2 regions of the Acidovorax cavernicola genome follow, and region 2 is predicted to be linked to the other one. Evidence: predicted binding sites of a transcription regulator. Region 2 holds the regulator's gene; the other holds the start of a gene.
The links. The regulator FliA, encoded in region 2, starts transcription of late flagellar genes. The targets are predictions, from matches to a motif close to CTAAAGTTTNNNNNNNNNNNGCCGNTA.

Region 1 (6,613 bases), on a different contig from region 2:
ACGCCTCGTCGAAAAAGATCGTCGACATCATCGGTGTGATCGACGGCATCGCGTTCCAGACCAACATCCTCGCGCTGAATGCGGCGGTGGAAGCGGCCCGCGCGGGCGAGCAGGGCAAGGGCTTTGCGGTGGTCGCCTCGGAAGTCCGAAGCCTGGCGCAGCGCTCGGCCGCTGCCGCGAAGGAAATCAAGCAGCTGATCGGAGACTCGGTGGAGAAGGTCGAGGCGGGCAGCAAGCAGGTGGCCGAGGCCGGCCGCACCATGCAGGAGATCGTCGGCAGCGTGCGGCGCGTGACCGACATCATGGGCGAGATCACGACCGCGAGCCAGGAGCAGACCTCGGGCATCGAGCAGATCAACCAGGCCATTGCCCAGATGGACCAGGTGACGCAGCAGAACGCGGCGCTGGTCGAAGAGGCGTCGGCCGCGGCGCAGTCGCTGCAGGAACAAGCCGAGGGCCTGGTCCAGGCCGCACAGGTATTTAGGACCGGGGCGGGCGAGGGTGCCACGGCCCGGCACGCGCATTGAACGAGGAGAAGAACACATGCTGAACAACACCAGAGACACATCGCCGCGAGCCGCGGCCCCCGCCGCTTCGGCGCCCGTCGCGAGCCGCCTGGAGGTCGTGACCTTCAAGCTCGGCGACGAGGAATACGGCATCGACATCCAGAAGGTGCAGGAGCTGCGTGGCTACGACGCCGTGACGCGCATCGCGAACGCGCCGGAGTACATCAAGGGCGTGGTCAACCTGCGCGGCATCATCGTGCCGATCATCGACATGCGCATCAAGTTCGAGCTGGGCTCGCCCACCTATGACCAGTTCACGGTGGTGATCGTGCTGAACATCGGGGGCCGCGTGGTGGGGATGGTGGTGGACAGTGTGTCGGACGTGATCACGCTCACGGCCGAGCAGATCAAGCCGGCGCCCGAAATGGGCTCGGTGCTCGACACCGACTACCTGATCGGGCTGGGCACGCTGGACGAACGCATGCTCATCCTGGTGGACATCGACCGGCTGATGTCCAGCGAAGAGATGGGCCTCATCGAATCCGCCGCCACCGCCTGAGGACCGCGCCATGACATTCTTTTCGAACCTTCGCATCGGCACCCGCCTGACGCTCGCCTTCGCGGTCGTGCTGGGGCTGTCCCTCATCTCCAGCGCGGTGGGCCTGATCTCCGCGCGCAACAACGCCGAAGCCACGCGGGTCATGATGCAAAGCCCGCTGGCCAAGGAGCGGCTCATCGCCGACTGGTACGTGCTGACCTACTCGGCCATCGCACGCACCTCGATGATCGCGCGCACTACGGACGAGGCGCTGCCGGTGCTGTTCGCCGACGTGATCTCCGACAGCGTGAAGAAGGGCACCGAAACCATGGCCAAGGTCGAGGCGCTGCTGGTCACCGAGGAAGAGAAGGCGACCTTCAAGTCCATCGTCGAGCTGCGCGCCAAGTACCAGGCCGCCAAGGACGACGTGACCCGGGCCAAGGCCGGCGGCAACACGGTCGAGACCGTGCGTGCCTACCAGCTGTCGTTCCAGCCGGCCGCCAAGGCCTACGAGAATCGCGTGCTCGAACTGCTGGCCATCGAGCGCCGCGCCATCGACGACATGAGCCATGCCATCGACGCGGCGAATGCGAAGAGCTTCAACCTGCGGCTGCTGTTGACGGCGCTCACGGTGCTGCTGGGTGGCCTGTTCGCCTTCTTCATCTCGCGCAGCATCGTGCGCCCGCTGGCCAAGGCCGTCGGCGTGGCCGAGACGGTGGCCGCCGGCGATCTGAGCGCGAACATCCGCGTGGACAGCCGCGACGAGACGGGCCAGCTGATGCAGGCGCTGAAAGACATGAACACCAACCTGGCGAAGGTGGTGGGCGAAGTGCGCACGGGCACGGAGACGATCGCCACGGCGTCGGGGCAGATCGCCTCGGGCAACCAGGACCTGTCGTCGCGCACCGAAGAGCAGGCCAGCTCGCTGGAGCAGACGGCTGCGTCGATGGAAGAGTTGACCTCGACGGTGAAGCAGAACGCGGACAACGCACGGCAGGCCAATCAGCTGGCGGTGTCGGCTTCGGAGGTTGCGGTGAAGGGCGGCGCGGTCGTGTCACAGGTGGTGGACACGATGGGCTCGATCAATGCCTCGTCCAAGAAGATCGTGGACATCATCGGCGTGATCGACGGCATTGCGTTCCAGACCAACATCCTGGCGCTGAATGCTGCGGTCGAAGCTGCACGCGCAGGTGAGCAGGGCCGCGGCTTTGCCGTGGTCGCATCGGAAGTTCGCAGCCTCGCCCAACGCTCCGCAGCTGCCGCCAAGGAGATCAAGACCCTGATCGGCGACTCGGTGGAAAAGGTCGAGGAAGGCAGCAAGCAGGTCGCCGAAGCCGGCCGCACGATGGAAGAGATCGTGGGCAGCGTCAAGCGTGTGACGGACATCATGGGCGAGATCACGGCGGCGAGCCAGGAGCAGACCTCGGGGATCGAGCAGATCAACCAGGCGATCACGCAGATGGACCAGGTGACGCAGCAGAACGCGGCGCTGGTCGAAGAGGCCTCGGCGGCGGCGCAGTCGCTGCAGGAGCAGGCCGGCAGCCTCGTGCAGGCGGTGAGCGTCTTCAAGCTCGACGCGCACGCAGTCGCCACCACCCGCGCCAGCTTCACGCGCATCACGCCGATCCCCAAGCCGCCGAAGCCGACGCCGCCGGCCCCGAAGCCGCGTGCCAAGGCCCTGCCCACGCGCCGCGAACCGAGTGGCGCACCGCAGCTCGCCATGGCTGGCGACGCGAAGGGCGACTGGTCGGAGTTCTAAGAAAGGTGTGAACGAACACGCGCGCCCTCAACTTCGGGCGCGCGCTGCCGATAAGCACTCCAGGGCATCGCGCGCGATGCCACCCCCACACCCCCTTTGACAGGTAAAGCCCCATGTCCGGAAGCATGTTCTACACAGGCCTGAGCGGCCTCTCGGTCGCCCGCGCCGCGCTGATGACCACGGCCCACAACACCGCCAACGTGTACACGGCCGGCTACAGCCGTCAGGTGGCCCAGATCGCCACGGCCGGCGGCATCGCCAGCGGCTCGGGCTTCATCGGCTCGGGCGCCAACGTGACGACCGTGTCGCGCAGCTACGACCGTTACCTGACGGCGCAGCTCGCAGCCGCGCAGTCGCAGTCGGCCGCGCTCGCCACCAACGGGGTGCAGGTCAACCGCATCGACATGCTGCTGGCCGACAAGACCTCGGGCATCGCGCCGCTGATGCAGAGCTTCTTCACCAGCGTGCAGGGCGTGGCCAACACGCCGGCCGACCCGGCGGCGCGCCAGCAGATGATCAGCGCCGCGCAGTCGCTGGCCAGCAAGTTCCGCGCGACCGACCAGTACCTGTCGGACCTGAACACCTCGGTCAACGAGCAGATCGTGGGCAGCGTGAACCAGATCAACACCTACGCCGCCAAGATCGCCAGCCTGAACCAGCAGATCAGCCAGATGAGCGCGATCGCCGGCGGCCAGCCGCCGAACGACCTGCTCGACCAGCGCGACCAGCTCGTGAGCGAGCTGAGCCAGGTGGTCGACGTGCGCGTGCTGCAGCAGGACGACGGCAAGTACAACGTGTTCATCGCCACCGGCCAGTCGCTGGTGGTGGGCGAGCATGCTTCGAAGATGGCGGCGGTGGCGTCGTCGTCCGACCCGACGCGCCAGGTGGTGGCGCTGTCGGGCTTTGCCGGCAACACCGTCGAGCTTGACGACGGCGCCTTCACCGGCGGCGTGCTCGGTGGCCTCATGGCCTTCCGCAAGGACACGCTGATCCCCACGCAGAACGCCGTTGGCCGGCTCGCCATGTCGGTGGCCGATGCGGTGAATGCGCAGCACAAGCTGGGCGTGGACCTGAACGGCGCGCTGGGCCAGAACTTCTTCTCGCAGGCCGTGCCGGGCACGATCGCCAACGCAGGCAACACGGGCAACCTCGAATTCGGCGCCACGCTGACCGATGCGTCGAAGCTCACGACCAGCGACTACAACGTCAGCGTCACCGACGTGGGGGGCACGCTCACCTACACGGTCACGCGGCTCTCGGACCGCACGCCGATGGGCAGCTTCACCACCTTTCCCATCAGCTTCGACGGCGTGAGCCTTACGGCCGCGAGCGGCACGGCGAAGGCCGGCGACTCGTTCCTGGTGCAGCCCACGCGCACCGGTGCGCGCGACATCGACGTGCAGGTGCGCGACCCCGCCAGGGTGGCCGCTGCATCGCCGGTGATCACCGGCAACACCGCGGGCAACAAGGGCACCGGCGCATTGGGCGCGGCCACGGTCGATGCCGCGTACCCGGGCTCGCCGCTGGCCGGCAACCTCACGCTGACCTTCAATGCGAGCACCGGCACGCTGTCGGGCTTTCCGGCCGGCTCGGCCGTGACGGTCACGCGTGCCGACGGCACCGCCACCAGCTACCCGGCCGGCACGCCCGTGCCGTACACGGCGGGCGCGAAGATGAGCTTCGACGGCATCACCGTCGCCATGACGGGCGCGCCCGCGCAAGGCGACACCTTCACCATCGGCAAGAACACTGGCGGCGTGTCCGACGGCGGCAATGCGCTGCTGCTGGGCGCGTTGCAGCGCAAGACCACGATGTCGAACGGCACCGCGACCTTCAACGGCGCCTACTCGCAGCTGGTGAGCGACGTGGGCAACCGCGCGATGTCGATCAAGGTCGCCGCCACCACGCAGGACAGCGTGACCGGCCAGATCAAGGCCAGCCAGCGTGCGATTTCCGGCGTGATCCAGGACGAGGAAACCAGCAACCTGCTGATGTTCCAGCAGATGTACCAGGCCAACGCCAAGGTGATCCAGACCGCCTCGGCGATGTTCGACGCCATCCTCGGCATCCGCAGCTAAGTTACCCCTCGCACAGATTCCAGGACCCGCGATGCGCATCAGCACCCAATCCTTCTACGAGCAGAGCCTGCAGGCAATGGGCCTGCAGCAGCAGAAGCTGTTCAAGGTCCAGCAGCAGCTGGCGACCAATTCCAAGTTTCTGTCGGCCGGCGACGACCCGGTGGGCGCGGCGCGCGCGCTCGGCGTGGGCCAGACGCTGGCGGAGAGCGCCCAGTTCACCACCAGCCGCCAGCGCGCGGCACTGGCGCTCTCGACCGAGGAGAACGCGCTCAACTCGGTGACGGCCATTTTGCAGAACGTGAAGACGCTGGTCGTGCAGGCCGGCGGCGGGGGGCTGTCGGACGCCGACCGCGGCTCGATCGCCACCGCCATCCAGAGCAGCCTCGAGCAGCTCGTGGGTGTGGCCAACAGCGACAACGGCAACGGGCAGTACCTGTTCGCCGGTTTCAAGAGCGGTAGCCCGCCCTTCGTGATGGCCGCCGGCGGCGGCGTGCAATACGTGGGCGACCAGGGCGAGCGGCTGATGCAGATCGACGTGGCGCGCCAGATGTCGACCTCGGACGACGGCCGCAGCATCTTCCAGTCGGTGCAGGGTGGCGCGGGCTACGTGGCGTCGAGCGCATCGGCCAACACCGGCTCCGGCGTGTTCGGCGCGGTGAGCACCACCGACGCCACGGCCGCGAACTACGGCAAGGACTTCACCATCCGTTTCACCGGCACCGACTACACGGTGATGACCAAGGACACGCCGCCCGTGCTGGCCGCGTCGGGCCCCTTCACCGCCGGAAAGCCGATCTCGTTCGGCGGCGTGCAGGTCGCCATCAGCGGCACGCCGGCCAACGGCGACAGCTTCGACGTGTCGACCGCGAAGAATGCCGGCACCGACATCTTCGCGGCCCTGGGCGAGCTGGTGACCGCGCTGCGCGCGCCGCTCAACGGCGGTGGCGAAGCGGCCCAGGCCCAGCTGCGCAACGCACTGAGCACCGCCAACGTGAAGGTCACGAACGCGCACGACAATGTGCTCACGGTGATCTCGTCGGTGGGCTCGCGCCAGGTGGAGCTGGAAGCGCTCGACAGCGCCGCCGCGATGAACAAGCTGCAGGAAGAAAGCTACCTGTCGTCCATCGAGAACCTGGACCCCTACACCGCGATCTCGGAGTTCTATCAGCGCCAGGCCTCGCTGCAGGCCACGCAGATGACCTTTGCGCGGTTGAACAGCATCTCGCTCTTCAACTACCTGTAAGGGGCGAGGCGGCGCGTCGCCGGGCACTCCGGCGAGCGCCTTGTCTTGCTCAGGCGCGGATGTTCAAGGGCGCGAACGACTTCACCAGGTCGTCCAGCGCCTTCAGCTGCGTGAGGAAAGGCTCCAGCTGGTCCAGTGGCAGGGCGCTGGGGCCATCGCATTTGGCCTGCGCGGGGTCAGGGTGCGCTTCAAGGAAAAGACCCGCAAGGCCCACCGCCAGGCCCGCGCGCGCCAGTTCGGCCACTTGCTCGCGCCGCCCGCCGGAGACGGCGGCGTTCGCCTCGCGTTGCTGCAGGGCATGGGTCACGTCGAAGATGACCGGCAGGTTCCCGGTGACCTTCTTCATGGCACCGAAGCCCAGCATGTCCACCACGAGGTTGTCGTAGCCGAAGCAGGTGCCGCGGTCGCACAGGATGACGGGCGAGCTTCCGGCCTCGCGGATCTTCTCCACGATGTTGAGCACCTGCGACGGGCTCAGGAACTGGGGCT
Region 2 (6,613 bases):
CGCGGCGAAGCCTTCCCCAACCAGTGGATGGCGATCAACCCCGGGCAGGTGACGGGCACGCTGCCCGGCACGCCCACGCGCGACCCGGCCTTCGGCCTGGAGGCGACCTGGATCGACGCCAGCCTGCGTCAGCAGGCGCAGGTGTACGGCTACACGGTGGTCGATGCCTGCACCGTGATGGCCACGCACCTGAACCACCTGATCCACACCCACGCGGCCGAGCTGCTGGGCCGCCAGGAAGTGCAGCAGCTGCTCGACCAGATCGCCAAGACCGCGCCCAAGCTCACGGAAGACCTGGTGCCCAAGCTGCTGTCGCTGAGCACGCTGCACAAGGTGCTGCAGAACCTGCTCGACGAAGAGGTGCCGATCCGCGACATGCGCACCATCCTCGACGTGATGGCCGAGCACGCGCCCACGGTGAAGGACCCGACCGAGCTCACCACGCTCACGCGCCTGGCGCTGGGCCGCGCCATCACGCAGCAGCTGTTCCCGGGCGACGAGGAGATGCAGGTGATCGGCCTGGACGGCTCGCTCGACAGCGTGCTGCAACAGGCCCTGAACAGCAGCAGCGGCATCGAGCCGGGCATTGCCGACAACCTGCTCAAGCAGGCGCAGGCCGCCATCGTGCGGCAGGAGCAGATGGGGCTGGCGCCGGTGTTGGTCGTGCAGCACGCGCTGCGCGTGCTGCTGTCGCGCTTCCTGCGGCGCAGCCTGCCGCAGCTCAAGGTGCTCTCGCACGCCGAGATTCCTGACGCCCGGACCATCAAGATCACCGCCGCCATTGGAGGACGAGCCGTTTGAATTCCCAGACAGACGTGCGCGATGTGCGCACCACCGCGCGCAAGTTCGTCGCGGCCACCGGCCGCGAGGCCCTGCGCCTGGTGCGCGAGACGCTCGGCGCCGAAGCCATCGTGCTCACCCACCGCGCCACCGCGCAAGGCGTCGAGATCGTCGCCATGGCCGAAGGCGATGTGCAGCAGACGGTGGAGGCCGCGGCGCCTGCAGCGCTCACGGCCCCCACTTCGCCGATCGTGACCACAGCCGCCGACCCCACCGTGCTCAGCGAGCTTCACTCGATGCGCGGAATGATCGAGGAACAGCTCGCCAGCGTGGTCTGGAGCGACAGCCAGCGCCGCGATCCGGTGCGCGGTCGCCTGCTGCGCACGCTGCTGGGGGCAGGATTCAGCGCGCGCCTGTCGAAGGCCATGCTCGAAAAGCTGCCCACCGGCCAGAGCTACGCCGACGGCATGGCCTTCGTGCGTTCCGAACTCGTGCGCGCCGTGCCGGTGCATGAAGACGAGGACGCGCTGTTCGCCCAGGGCGGCGTCTACGCGCTCATGGGGCCGACCGGTGTCGGCAAGACCACCACCACCGCCAAGCTGGCAGCGCGCTGCGTGATGCGCTTCGGCGCCGACAAGCTCGCGCTCGTCACCACCGACAGCTACCGCATCGGCGCCTACGAGCAGCTGCGCATCTACGGCGAGATCCTCAACGTGCCGGTGCACGCGGTGAAGGACGCGGCCGACCTGCAGCTGGTGCTGCACGACCTGCGCGATCGTCACATGGTGCTCATCGACACCGTCGGCATGAGCCAGCGCGACCGCGCCGTGCCCGAGCAGATCGCCATGCTTGGCAGCAGCCAGCGGCCGGTGAAGCGGCTGCTGCTGCTCAACGCCACCAGCCACGGCGACACACTCAACGAGGTGGTGCACGCCTACCGCCAGGGCCACGCGCTGGCCGGCTGCATCTTCACCAAGGTCGACGAGGCCACGCACCCGGGTGCGCTGATCGACACCGTGATCCGCCACCGCCTGCCGGTGCACTACATCTCCGGCGGCCAGAAGGTGCCCGAGAACCTGCTGCGCGCCGACCGTGTGCAACTGGTGGACAGCGTGTTCCAGCCGCGCCAGCACAGCCCGCTGTTCGTGCCGGCTGAAGCAGATCTCTCCGAGGAGGGCACATCCTCTGCAGCTTCGGCGCAGGCGCAGGGCGAAACCGATCGCCTGCGCTTGCGCTACCAGAGCCTGATCCGCGCGATGGCGCATGACGCGCAGGAACTGGCGACCACCGCGGGCGCACTGTCCGGCGCGCACATCGGCTTCGACGGTGCGCGCACGCTGTGGCGACAGGCGGGCGACGAAGCCGTCGATGCCAAGGCCGTGCTGCAAGACCTGTCGACGTTCGCGCGCGACGAGGTGGCTGCTGGCTGCGACACCCACGTGCTCGCGCTGGCCGGACAGGTGGGCCTGCGTGCAACCGACAGCGGCGACGCCTATGTGTGCCACGGCAGCCTGCTGCTGTCGGACCGCAGCGGTCAGCTGCTGGCCGCGCCGAACCAGTGGCTCTCGACCGCCGCGGCGCGCCAGCCGGCTGCACCGGGGCTGCGTCAGGCGCAGTGGCTAGGGCAGCAGGACTTCGGAAGGAAGTTGGTGCATGTGCTGGGCAAGCCGCCCGCCGTCGAGCAGATGCTGGCATGGCAGGCCGAAGGCACGCAGTGGCTGGCGCGCGCGCCGGGCACCACGGCCGTGATCGAGCCGAGTACCGGCGCCGCCACCACGCTTGCGCGTCTGGCCTTCGCGTTCGACGAAGCGACCGAACGGCCTGTGCGATTTCGCGGCAAGGCTGCGTTGCAATGCGAAGCGCAGATGGAGGTGCTGCCACGGGGCAGTGACGCCATGCCTGCGCTGCGCTGCGTGGCCGTGCGCGTGGTCGATGCGCGCAGCCGCAAGTTGCTGTCGCAGGCCTGCGTGCTGACGAACCTCGGTGCCGAGGTCGGCGCGTCGCAGCTTGCGCAATGGCAAGGCTGGGCGGCCGATGCAGAACCCTGCTTCCGCCTGCTGCGCGATGGCGTACAGCTCGCGGGCGGCATGGGCGAACCCGGCGATCCGGACATGATGAAACGGCTGCTCGTCGCCGGCCAGGTCACGACCACCGTGTGGCGCCTGTTGCAGGCGGAAGGCGAGTGGGCCGATCGCACGCGCCTGCTGCTGGGCCAGCTCACGGGCCGCACCACGCGCGCCGGCCGTGCCATGACCGGCGGCGCGCTGTACGCGGGCGTGGGCAAGCTGTTCCTGCTGCTGGATGCGTTGGGCACCGAGTCGGCCGTGCCCGCGCAGGCGCCGCGCGCACTGGAGCGGGGCTGAGTCGCATGGGTGCACGGGTCACGGACCAGGCCGACGGGCTGCGGCGGCTGCTGGGGCAGGCGCCGGTGCGCGTCGTCGCCGTGGCGGGCATGGGCCCTGGCGCGGGTGCGACCACGGCCGCGATGAGTCTGGGCGCGGCCCTGGCGCAGCAAGGCAGGGAGGTGCTGCTGCTCGATGAGCATCACCCGAAGCTCCGCTCGGCCTGCGATGTGTGGGCGCTGGGTCCGCGCGGAACGCTGCGCGATGTGGCGGACCGGCGCCTGCGCATCGACCAGGTCGCAGCCGGCGCGCTGTGCGGCGTGCAGGTGCTGCCCGCGCCGTCCGGTGTGGCCGTGGACCCGCGCACGCTGTGGCCACGCGGCATCGTCCTCGTCGATGCGGCCTTCGACGACGAAGGCCATCTGTCGCCGCTGGCGCAGGGCGCCGACGAACTGCTGCTCGTGTTGCAGCCGCATCCCTCGGCGATCACCTCGGCCTATGCGGGCATCAAGCGCCTGCACCGCGCACATGCGCTGAAGCAGCTGCGCTTCCTGCTGAACGGCGTGGCCGACGTGGCGACGGCGCAGCAGGTCATGCACAACCTCGCGCAGGCGGCCAGCCGCTACCTCGCGCTGTCGCTGCTGCCGGTGGGCTGGGTGCGTGCCGATCCCTGGCTGGCCGATGCAGCGCGGCTGCGCCAGACCGTGGTCGAGGCCTTTCCGGCCAGCGCGGCGGCGGTCGATTTCCGCGCCATCGCTGACGACATGGGGCGCTGGTCGTGGCGCACGCCGGCGCGACCCGCCGTCTTTCCGCAGGCGCTCGCGGCCTGAGACACGACCACGGGAACGAACGGCCGTGTACACCGCGCAAGGCACCATCGAGAAATCGCATCTGCTGGAGCAGCACCAGCCGCTGGTGCGTCGCATCGCGCTGCAGATGATGGCGCGGCTGCCGGCCAGCGTGGAGCTGGACGACCTGATCCAGGCCGGCATGCTCGGCCTGCTCGATGCGTCCAGCCGCTACCAGGACCACCGGGGTGCGCAGTTCGAGACCTTCGTCAGCCAGCGCATCCGCGGCGCCATGCTCGACGAGCTGCGCGCCAGCGACTGGGGTTCGCGCGGGTTGCGCCAGTCGGCGCGCGGCATCGAGAAGGCGATCCAGGCGCTGGGCCACCGGCTGGGCCGCGCGCCCACCGAAAGCGAGATTGCCCGCGAGTTGAAGATCGACCTGGAGACCTACCAGTCGATGCTGCAGGACATCCAGGGCTGTCAGCTGCTGTACGTGGAAGACTTCGCCAAGGGCGACCCCGACAACCCCTTTCTCGACCTGCACGCGCAAGATGCGCGCAAGGGGCGCGGCGAACTCGACGACCCGCTGGCGCGCCTGCTCGAAAGCGGCTTTCGCCACCAGCTCGTGGATGCCATCGCGGCGCTGCCCGAGCGCGACCAGCTGCTGCTCAAGCTCTACTACGAAGAAGAGCTGAACCTGCGCGAGATCGGCGCGGTGCTCGAGGTGAGCCAGTCGCGCGTGTGCCAGCTGCACGGCCAGGCGGTGAGCCGGCTGCGCGCGAAGCTGAAAGACGCGCTGTAAGGGTAGAAAAAATCAGCTGGCGTAGCGCGCGTCGAGCGCATCGAGCTCGGGCTTGCGCACCAGCCGCTGCCGCTCGGCGAAGGGCGCGACCAGGGCCGGGTCTTCGTCCACGCGCTTCGTCTCGCGCAGCACCGTGAGCGCCTTCTGCATGCCGGCCAGCGCGCCCTGCAAGGCGGCGTTGGCGTACAGCACGATGCCGTAGCCCAGGCCGCCGAGTTCCTCTGCGCCGAAGATCGGCGTCTTGCCGCCGATCACCATGTTCATGAGCTGGGGCTTGTGCAGCCGCTGGGGCAGGGCACGAATTTCGTCAGCGGTGGTGACGGCCTCGACGAAGAGGATGTCCGCGCCGGCCTCGCTGAACTTCTGCGCACGCTCGATCGCGGCCTCGAAGCCCAGCGTGGCGGCCGCGTCGGTGCGGGCCATGATGAGCAGGTCGGGGTCGGTGCGCGCATCGACCGCGGCCTTGATCTTGTTGACGGCTTCCTCGGTGGAGATCACATCCTTGCCCGCGAAATGGCCGCAGCGCTTGGGTGCGACCTGGTCCTCGAACTGGATGCAGTCGGCGCCCGCGCGCTCCAGCACGCGCACCGTGTGGCGCACGTTCAGGGCGTTGCCGAAGCCGGTGTCGGCATCGACGATCAGCGGCAGGCTCACCGCGTCGCGGATGCGCGCCGTGTGGTCTGCGATTTCGTGCAGGCCCATGAAACCCTGGTCGGGCAGGCCGAACCACATGTTGGTGACGCCCGCGCCGGTGACGTAGAGGGCTTCGAAGCCCAGGTCTTCGATGACGCGCGCCGACAGCGCGTTGAAGGCGCCCGGCACGAGTACGCCGCGACGGGCTTCGGCCAGGGAACGGAGGGTCTTGCGGGTGGACATCGGTGTGTGTTCCTGTGAATGCATCGAAGAAATATCAAAAAGCGTCGCCGGGCACTCGCACCCAGCCTTCCATCAGCACGCGCGCGCTGCGGCTCATCACTGCCTTGGTCACCTGCCATTCGCCCTCGACCTGCTGCGCCTGCGCGCCCACGCGCAAGGTGCCCGAGGGGTGGCCGAAGCGCACGGCCTCGCGCGCGCCGCCGCCGGCCGCGAGGTTCACCAGCGTGCCGGGAGTGGCGGCAGCCGTGCCGATGGCCACGGCCGCCGTGCCCATCATCGCGTGGTGCAGCTTGCCCATCGACAACGCGCGCACGAGCAGGTCGATGTCGCCGGCCGTCACGGCCTTGCCGCTCGATGCGGTGTAGCCCGCCGGCTTGGCCACGAAAGCGACCTTGGGTGTGTGCTGGCGGCTGGCCGCTTCGTCGAGCGTGCGGATCAGGCCCATGCGCAGCGCGCCGTGCGCGCGGATGGCCTCGAAGCGGGCGAGCGCGGCGGCGTCGCCGTTGATCGCGTCCTGCAACTCGGTGCCGGTGTAGCCGATGGCGTCGGCGTTCACGAACACGGTGGGGATGCCGGCGTTGATCATCGTGGCCTGCAGCGTGCCAACGCCGGGCACTTCCAGTGCATCGACAACGTTGCCGGTCGGGAACATCGCGCCGCCTGCGCCGTCTTCCTCGGCGGCGGGGTCCATGAATTCGAGCTGCACCTCGGCCGCGGGAAAGGTCACGCCGTCGAGTTCGAACTCGCCGGTTTCCTGCACCGCGCCGTCGGTCATCGGCACGTGCGCGACGATGGTCTTGCCGATGTTGGCCTGCCAGATGCGCACGACGGCCACGCCGTCGCGCGGCACACGTGCCGCATCGACAAGGCCGTTGCTGATGGCGAAGGGGCCGACGGCGGCCGAGAGGTTGCCGCAGTTGCCGCTCCAGTCCACGAAGGGCTGGTCGATCGACACCTGGCCGAACAGGTAATCCACGTCGTGGCCGGGCCTGCTGCTCTTCGACAGGATCACGGTCTTGCTGGTG

Region 1: the regulator FliA is predicted to act here: its motif matches at 2,830-2,856, upstream of flgK (flagellar hook-associated protein FlgK).

Annotation. Positions count from the first base shown of each region.
Region 1 is NZ_QXMN01000005.1:144,998-151,610, forward strand. Features, by position in the region: gene D3H34_RS07520 (methyl-accepting chemotaxis protein) at 1-527, shown strand, start outside; gene D3H34_RS07525 (chemotaxis protein CheW) at 544-1,065, shown strand; gene D3H34_RS07530 (methyl-accepting chemotaxis protein) at 1,076-2,803, shown strand; gene flgK (flagellar hook-associated protein FlgK) at 2,917-4,881, shown strand; gene flgL (flagellar hook-associated protein FlgL) at 4,913-6,124, shown strand; gene kdsA (3-deoxy-8-phosphooctulonate synthase) at 6,174-6,613, opposite strand, start outside.
Region 2 is NZ_QXMN01000021.1:82,916-89,528, reverse strand. Features, by position in the region: gene flhA (flagellar biosynthesis protein FlhA) at 1-801, shown strand, start outside; gene flhF (flagellar biosynthesis GTPase FlhF) at 798-3,143, shown strand; gene D3H34_RS17480 (MinD/ParA family ATP-binding protein) at 3,149-3,952, shown strand; gene D3H34_RS17475 (RNA polymerase sigma factor FliA) at 3,978-4,712, shown strand; gene D3H34_RS17470 (isocitrate lyase/PEP mutase family protein) at 4,725-5,588, opposite strand; gene prpF (2-methylaconitate cis-trans isomerase PrpF) at 5,623-6,613, opposite strand, start outside.